Linked DNA regions of Syntrophobotulus glycolicus DSM 8271. The protein of the gene in region 2 interacts with the protein of the main gene of each other region in a pairwise test. Links are inferred from orthologs where the notes say so. Each region holds a gene or a part of one and is shown on either strand. Other genes may lie near its edges.

Region 1 (3,311 bases), 1.7 Mb from region 2 along the record:
TCTGGCCGTTTACTCCTTTTACCCGAATGAAGGTCACCCTCTCCGCGATGTTATTGCTGCTGTTCCAGAGCAGAGAACAGGGGTCGGCCAGATCGCGCCACGGACATTGCAGAAATTCGGCAATTGGCCGGGGCAAAGCTGTTAAGGAAACATTTTCCTGAATCAATATCATCGGCTTATCTGTCAGGGGATCCCTCAGCTCATTTCCGGTATCGAGGAGAGCCGTCGTTTTCAGAACAGACCCGCCGCCGAAATCCAATTCGATCCGGTACAGCACCTGACTAAAAAAAGATTGTTTACCATTGTTTTTCCCCCATAACCTGTAGCATAAGCAAAGCACCAGGATCAGCGCCAGGAGCAGCCAGATATTATCGAGCGTCAGGCTGAAGCCGGCAGCCGTATCGGCTAATCCAAACCAAACGATTCCTGCGTAAGCCGCTCCGCCGGTCATGGCCGTGAGAACGGTAAAATAGAGAAAGCACTCCCAAAGATCGCCCCAGGACCTTGCCCGCATGCCTATCCCCGCTACGGCCAGAGGAATGATCACTTTGCTTAAATGAACCAGGGGATTGTACGGGAACAATGCAAGCAGGATGGGGATTTCTCCGAGCAGAGCGCCTGAAATAAGGAAAGCGGGATAGATCCTGCGGTGGAGAAGCTTGGAAGCAAAAAGGAGGATCAGGGCATCCATCAGCCCATTAATCAATAAAACAATATCCAGGTAATACATTTGGCCGTATCCCTTCAATCATCCGGGTGATCCTTGTGGCTGTATCCCTTTCCATTTTGGATCTTATGTAAAAATTATACCTTTAAAGGGAAATAAATCCTGTCGGTTTTGGTTAGGTAAAAACAGGCTATTTTTTGCCGGAAAGCCCGTTTTCTGTAGGATAAGCAGGCATTGTGAAAATCAATAAGAACAGCAAAAAAAATAAACAGTAGAATATTGCCTGGAATGCGTCATTCTCTGTTTACAAGCCTGTCTGGTCCCGTCTCAAATTAAATTTTAAAGACAACAAAACGAAGACGCAGCACAAAGCTTCGGTACGCCTTCATTACAAATGAAAACAAATTACAGCCGTTATCCTTTTCCCCTGATTTGATCCAATGGCTGTCCGCTGTTACTTTCTGAATTTCAGGAAATTAGGAATATCCACATTATCTGAAAAGATATTGTTCTTTTGCCCTATGGGATCGGAATTGGTCGTTCCTTTATGCTGGGGGGTACTTCTCTGGTCAAAGCCGGTAGCAATCACCGTAACCCTGACATCATCTTTAAGGGATTCGTCAATAACAGCCCCGAATATGATATTGGCTTCCTGATCGGCCGCCTCGCCGACAACCTCGGAAGCTTCGTTGACTTCTAAAAGGGTCATATTGGAACCGCCCGTAATATTTAATAAGACCCCTTTTGCTCCCTCGATAGAGGTTTCCAAAAGAGGACTGGAGATTGCCCTTCTGGCCGCTTCCACCGCCCTGTTGTCACCTGTGGATACCCCGATTCCCATCAGGGCCGAACCTGTATCGGACATAATTGTTTTGACATCGGCAAAATCAAGATTGATCAGGCCCGGAATCGTAATGAGATTTGAAATGCCCTGAACCCCATGCAAAAGGATATCATCGGCAATCTTAAATGCCTCCTGAATCGTCGTATGCTTGTCCACCACCTGAAGCAAACGGTCATTCGGAATCGTAATCAAGGTATCCACCTTGTCTTTCAGCTCCAATATCCCGCGTTCGGCTTGAAGCGCCCTTTTCCTGCCTTCAAAAGAAAACGGCCTTGTGACCACCCCAACTGTCAGCGCCCCGACACTGCGGGCGATTTCGGCAACAATAGGGGCTGCGCCCGTCCCGGTACCTCCGCCCATTCCCGCGGCAACAAAAACCATATCTGCTCCCATCAGGACCTGGGCCAAATCATCCTTGCTTTCGATCGCAGCATTCTGGCCAATCTCAGGATTGGCACCAGCCCCGAGTCCTTTTGTCAGCTTGTTTCCTATCTGTATTTTTTCGGCAGCCCTGGACATTTGCAAAGCCTGAGCATCTGTATTAATACCGATAAATTCTACTCCTTTAAGATCGGCGGAAATCATCCTATTTACAGCGTTATTGCCCCCTCCGCCAACACCTATAACTTTAATTCGCGCAAATTGCATACTGTCTGTATCAAATTCCAGCATCTTAATTTACCCTGCCTCTCTTTAGACTCATATGATTTAGATTCGGTCTTCTCTATGATCAATTCTTTCTGTTTTTCCAATACAACTGTTATTTTTAAAGAAAAAACTTAACTAAGGAATTTCTAGATTAAAAGCCGTTATTCCTCTTTTTTTACCGCAGGAAATAAAAAATATTTACTGCCCCGGGCATTCTCCGGCCTGCATCTTACTTTTTGATGACATGGCGGCGGATAATGCTGATATTTTGAAATAATCTTGAACCAAAGGCCACTATGGCGGCAAGATACAGGTCAACCCCCATGCGGTCCCCAATAAAGGCCAGCAAACTGGCGGCAATAATATTTACAACAAATCCGCTCAGAAAAACCGTGCTGTCAAAACTCTCTTCCTGATAGGCTCTGATCCCGCCCATTACTGTGTCAAGCGCCACAACAATAGCAACCGAAAGATATTTAGCATATTCAACAGGTATGGTAAAAGGAGTGAATGCGCCGATAATTAACCCGATGAGCAAACCGAAAATTGGCAGCCACATGTGAGAATACCTCCGTTTGTTTATCCTAATACCGGTTTTCCGGCTGTCAGATCAATATATTTGATACTTTTTTCCACTGCTTGAAAATCAGCGCTGTTAAGCAGTTCGTTCAGCAGCTTGATTTTTTCCGCATAATCCCCGGAATAACCCAGCCTGACCTCAATCCCGTTCAGGAGATAAAGGTTGATCTGCTTGGAAGGCTTATAGCTGATCTCACTGATTTTCGGCAATAACTCCGGGGGAACTTGTCCAACTAACTTCATCAGAGCATCGATTTCCGGGCTGGACACCTTCTGACCCGGACCTGTGCTCTCCGGGATGGAAACACCCGTCAAAACCGGGCTGTCCTCTTTGGGCCATCCTTCATAATACTTTAAAACGATCCCGGACAAATCCACCTCAACAACCTTTTCCCCAGCCACAATTAAGGCAGCGGCTTTCCGTTCTTTAATCGCCACTTTCAAGGTGGAAGGCAGCTTTCTTTCCACTGCCGCCTGCTCGACAAATGGGTGCAATTGTATTTTAGTGGCTAGATCCGCGGTGTCAATCGTAAAAATGTTTTCCCCTTTCACATTTCCGATCAGCTTACTGAT
Region 2 (3,159 bases):
GCGCCCAATCTTCAGCCCTTTAGGTTCAATACGGATTTTCCTGCCTTTAGGCAGCATGTCGGCTCCGTTTAAAACTTCCAAACAGCCAAGTTCCGATTCTTCCTTGGTCAAAATCCCCTTGTTTTTCAAATCAGCCAAAAGAACGGTTAACAGCCTCAATAAAAACAAGTAGATCACCAGAACAAATACGATCCTGCCTATGACAAGCACTGCCTGCAACCATCATCACCCGAACTTCTTATTTTCTTTTAAAAACCATAACCGTCTGACCGGCCCGAATTTTATCCCCGGGATGCAGCATATATTTATCCACTTTAAGCTTATTGACATAAGTCCCGTTTGTACTCCCCAGATCCTGAATAAACCACCTGCTGCTTTCCTGATACAAACGAAAATGCTTGCGGGACATCTCCTCATCTTTGATTTCAACATCACAGTCTCCCTGCCGGCCGACAGTGACGATATCCTGCTCCAGACAATAAATCCTGCCTTCTTCATTTCCTTTAATTATTTCGAGACCGCCTGCGCTTTTCCTGCTATTTTCATTGATGATCGCATTTGTTAATCTTCTATCATTCGGCATAATTGTCGTTCTTTCCAGCTCATCCTGCACAATCATTTCTTCAATCGCCTGTTTTTCCCAATTTACCTCAATAGAATCATTATATTCCGTTTCGATTTCTATTTCACCACGGCCGATTTTCTGATTTGCATATAGTTCAACCAGAGGCAAAGTCAGAAAAGTATATCCCTGCTTACCGGCTTCGGTATAAAGATGCTGAGCCAGCTCAAGCAGGAATGTTTCACCGAAATTCTCCATAATCTTATAGTCTTCCTTATTGAGCTGCACCCGGTAAATATTGGGGACATAAACATGGGAGATACTGACCTGTTTATTCCTGAGCATGGCTTTCAGCAGTTTTCCGGCCACTTCAACAGGCTGAATACTGCTGGATGTCTTCTTAAACATATTGGTAAAAAGATATTCTGCAGCCGTTTCGAACTTATTTAACAGGCTCATATTTTTAACACTCCAGACGTTGTCTTAATTGCCCACAGGCCGCATCAATGTCCGTCCCCTTTTCCTCACGAACAGTAACCGATAGATTCTTTGCTTCCAGCAATGTCTTAAATTCCATTATTTTTTCTTTTGCCGGCCTCTGCATACTGCTTTCCGTTACAGGATTGACCGGTATCAGATTAATATGAACCGGCATTCCCTGAATTAAGCGAATTAAGGCCTCTGCTTCATCCTTATTGGCATTGGCCTCGGTTAAAGCGATTTCTAAGGTTACCCGCCTTCCCGTCTGATTAACATATTCCCGGCAGGCACGCATTAATTGCTGAAGGGGATAACGTCTATTCATCGGCACAAGGATGTCCCGGAGATGATTCCGGGCTGAATGGAGGGATATCGCCAGTCCCACCTGCTTGTTCTCTTCCGCTAAACGGATAATTCCCGGAACTACCCCGCTTGTCGAAATGGTCATCCTTCTCATGCCGATCTTTTGCCCATTCTCACTATTAAGGATCCGAACGGCCTTGAGAACGGATTCCTCGTTTAGAAATGGTTCTCCCATTCCCATAAAAACAATATTGGTTACGTTAAAGGAAGGGTCATTTATCCTCATCCGCCGGACGATCTCCAGCACTTGACCGGTTATTTCGCCAGCGGAAAGGTTCCTGTGAAATCCGTTCACTCCGGTGGCACAAAAAGGGCAGCCAACCGGACAGCCAACCTGAGTGGAAACACATACCGTTTCCCGGTTCCTGGACAGATCTTTTTCATAATCCATCAGAACAGTTTCTATTCTTTCTCCGTCAGGAAGACGAAAAAGAAATTTCCTTGTCCCGTCTTTAGAAACTTGTTCTTTGACGATTTCCAAAGGCTGAAGGCAGAATACTTTCTTTAATTTATCCGTATCCTCCTGTCCGATGTTCTTCATCTCATCCCAGCACCGGACACCTTTTTGCTGCACCCACCTGAAAACCTGATCGGCCCGGAATTTCTTTATTCCGTTTTGCAGGCACAGTTTTTCCATCTCAGGTTCCGAAAGGCCTCGGCAATCATATTTTTCCATCTTAAATATTATTCACCCAATCCTGACTTTATAAACCTGCCCGTCTAAATTTTGCCAGAAAAAATCCATCCATGTTGTAGAGATGAGGCAGGATTTGAAATACCCCTTTAGCCAGCTGTTTTTTGTCCCCGGCCGTTACCGGAAAATTGATTTCACCTGTCAAGGATACGGAAGAAAAATCCGGGCGTTCGGCACGAAACACTTTGACAACCTCAAAATTTTCCTCAGGCTCAATCGTACAGGTAGAGTAAACCATTTCTCCCCCCGGAGCGACAAAATCAGCCGCCCTCAGCAGAATTTTTTTTTGGATCTCGGAAAGCTCTTTTATCTCCTGCTCGCTTTTCTGCCAGCGCAAATCAGCTCGCCGCCTGATCACGCCCAATCCTGAGCAGGGCGCATCGACCAGAACTTTATCGAACCGGCCTTCAATCCCCTCCAGAATTCCGGCGTCCCCTGCCTGAGTTTGAATTATGCCGATCCCGAGACGTTCCACCAATTCATTGACCAGAGAAAGCTTAGCCGGATAAAGATCATTTCCTATGATGGTTCCCTGATTGTTCATCAACTGGGCAAGATGAGTGGTCTTCCCCCCCGGGGCACAGCATACGTCAAGCACTCTCTCCCCCGGTTTTACCCCCAGAATATGAGCCACAAGCTGGGAACTTTCGTCCTGAACGGTAAAAAGGCCTTCCTGATAAGAAAGAAGCTCATCCAGAGCGCCAAAATCTTCGATAAACAACCCCTCCGGGGTTTTCGCGCTTAGGGTAACCTGAATTCCCTCATTCTCCAAACGTGAAACAAGGTTTTCCCGGCTGATCTTAAGGGTATTGGTACGGATACAGGTAGGCGCGGGAAGATTGTTGGAAATGCACAATTTCTCCGTTTCCTCCAACCCCCATCTTGCCAGCCATCTTGCCGCCAGCCACTGCGGATGGGAATATTTAACCGCCAAATAACGGGCCGGTTCCTTTTTCTGATCGGGCCAGGGAAATTCCCAGCCTACCTCCGCCACTCTGTGCAAAACACTGTTCACAAGGCCGGCAAATTTCGGTTCCTCTGCCTTGACACTCTTGACCGC

Evidence for each region.
Region 1: the proteins of rlmN (region 2) and ftsZ interact in binary tests that used the Escherichia coli proteins (3 or more experiments, as listed by UniProt). The link is inferred for Syntrophobotulus glycolicus DSM 8271 from one-to-one orthologs.

The regions. Positions count from the first base shown.
Region 1 is NC_015172.1:636,216-639,526, reverse strand. What follows is about bases 153-3,137. They hold ftsZ (cell division protein FtsZ), read right to left. Parts: upstream 2,184-3,137; coding sequence 1,122-2,183; downstream 153-1,121. Other genes in these bases: SGLY_RS03345 (cell division protein FtsQ/DivIB), read right to left, coding at 2,739-3,137; SGLY_RS03350 (small basic family protein), read right to left, coding at 2,389-2,718; SGLY_RS03360 (sigma-E processing peptidase SpoIIGA), read right to left, coding at 153-730. In the rest of the region: more of SGLY_RS03360, read right to left, coding at 1-152; more of SGLY_RS03345, read right to left, coding at 3,138-3,311. UniProt on the Escherichia coli protein: Essential cell division protein that forms a contractile ring structure (Z ring) at the future cell division site. The regulation of the ring assembly controls the timing and the location of cell division.
Region 2 is NC_015172.1:2,376,946-2,380,104, forward strand. The notes cover bases 59-2,891. They hold rlmN (dual-specificity RNA methyltransferase RlmN), read right to left. Parts: upstream 2,091-2,891; coding sequence 1,026-2,090; downstream 59-1,025. Other genes in these bases: SGLY_RS11730 (FHA domain-containing protein), read right to left, coding at 59-219; SGLY_RS11735 (FHA domain-containing protein), read right to left, coding at 239-1,021; rsmB (16S rRNA (cytosine(967)-C(5))-methyltransferase RsmB), read right to left, coding at 2,110-2,891. Outside these bases: more of SGLY_RS11730, read right to left, coding at 1-58; more of rsmB, read right to left, coding at 2,892-3,159.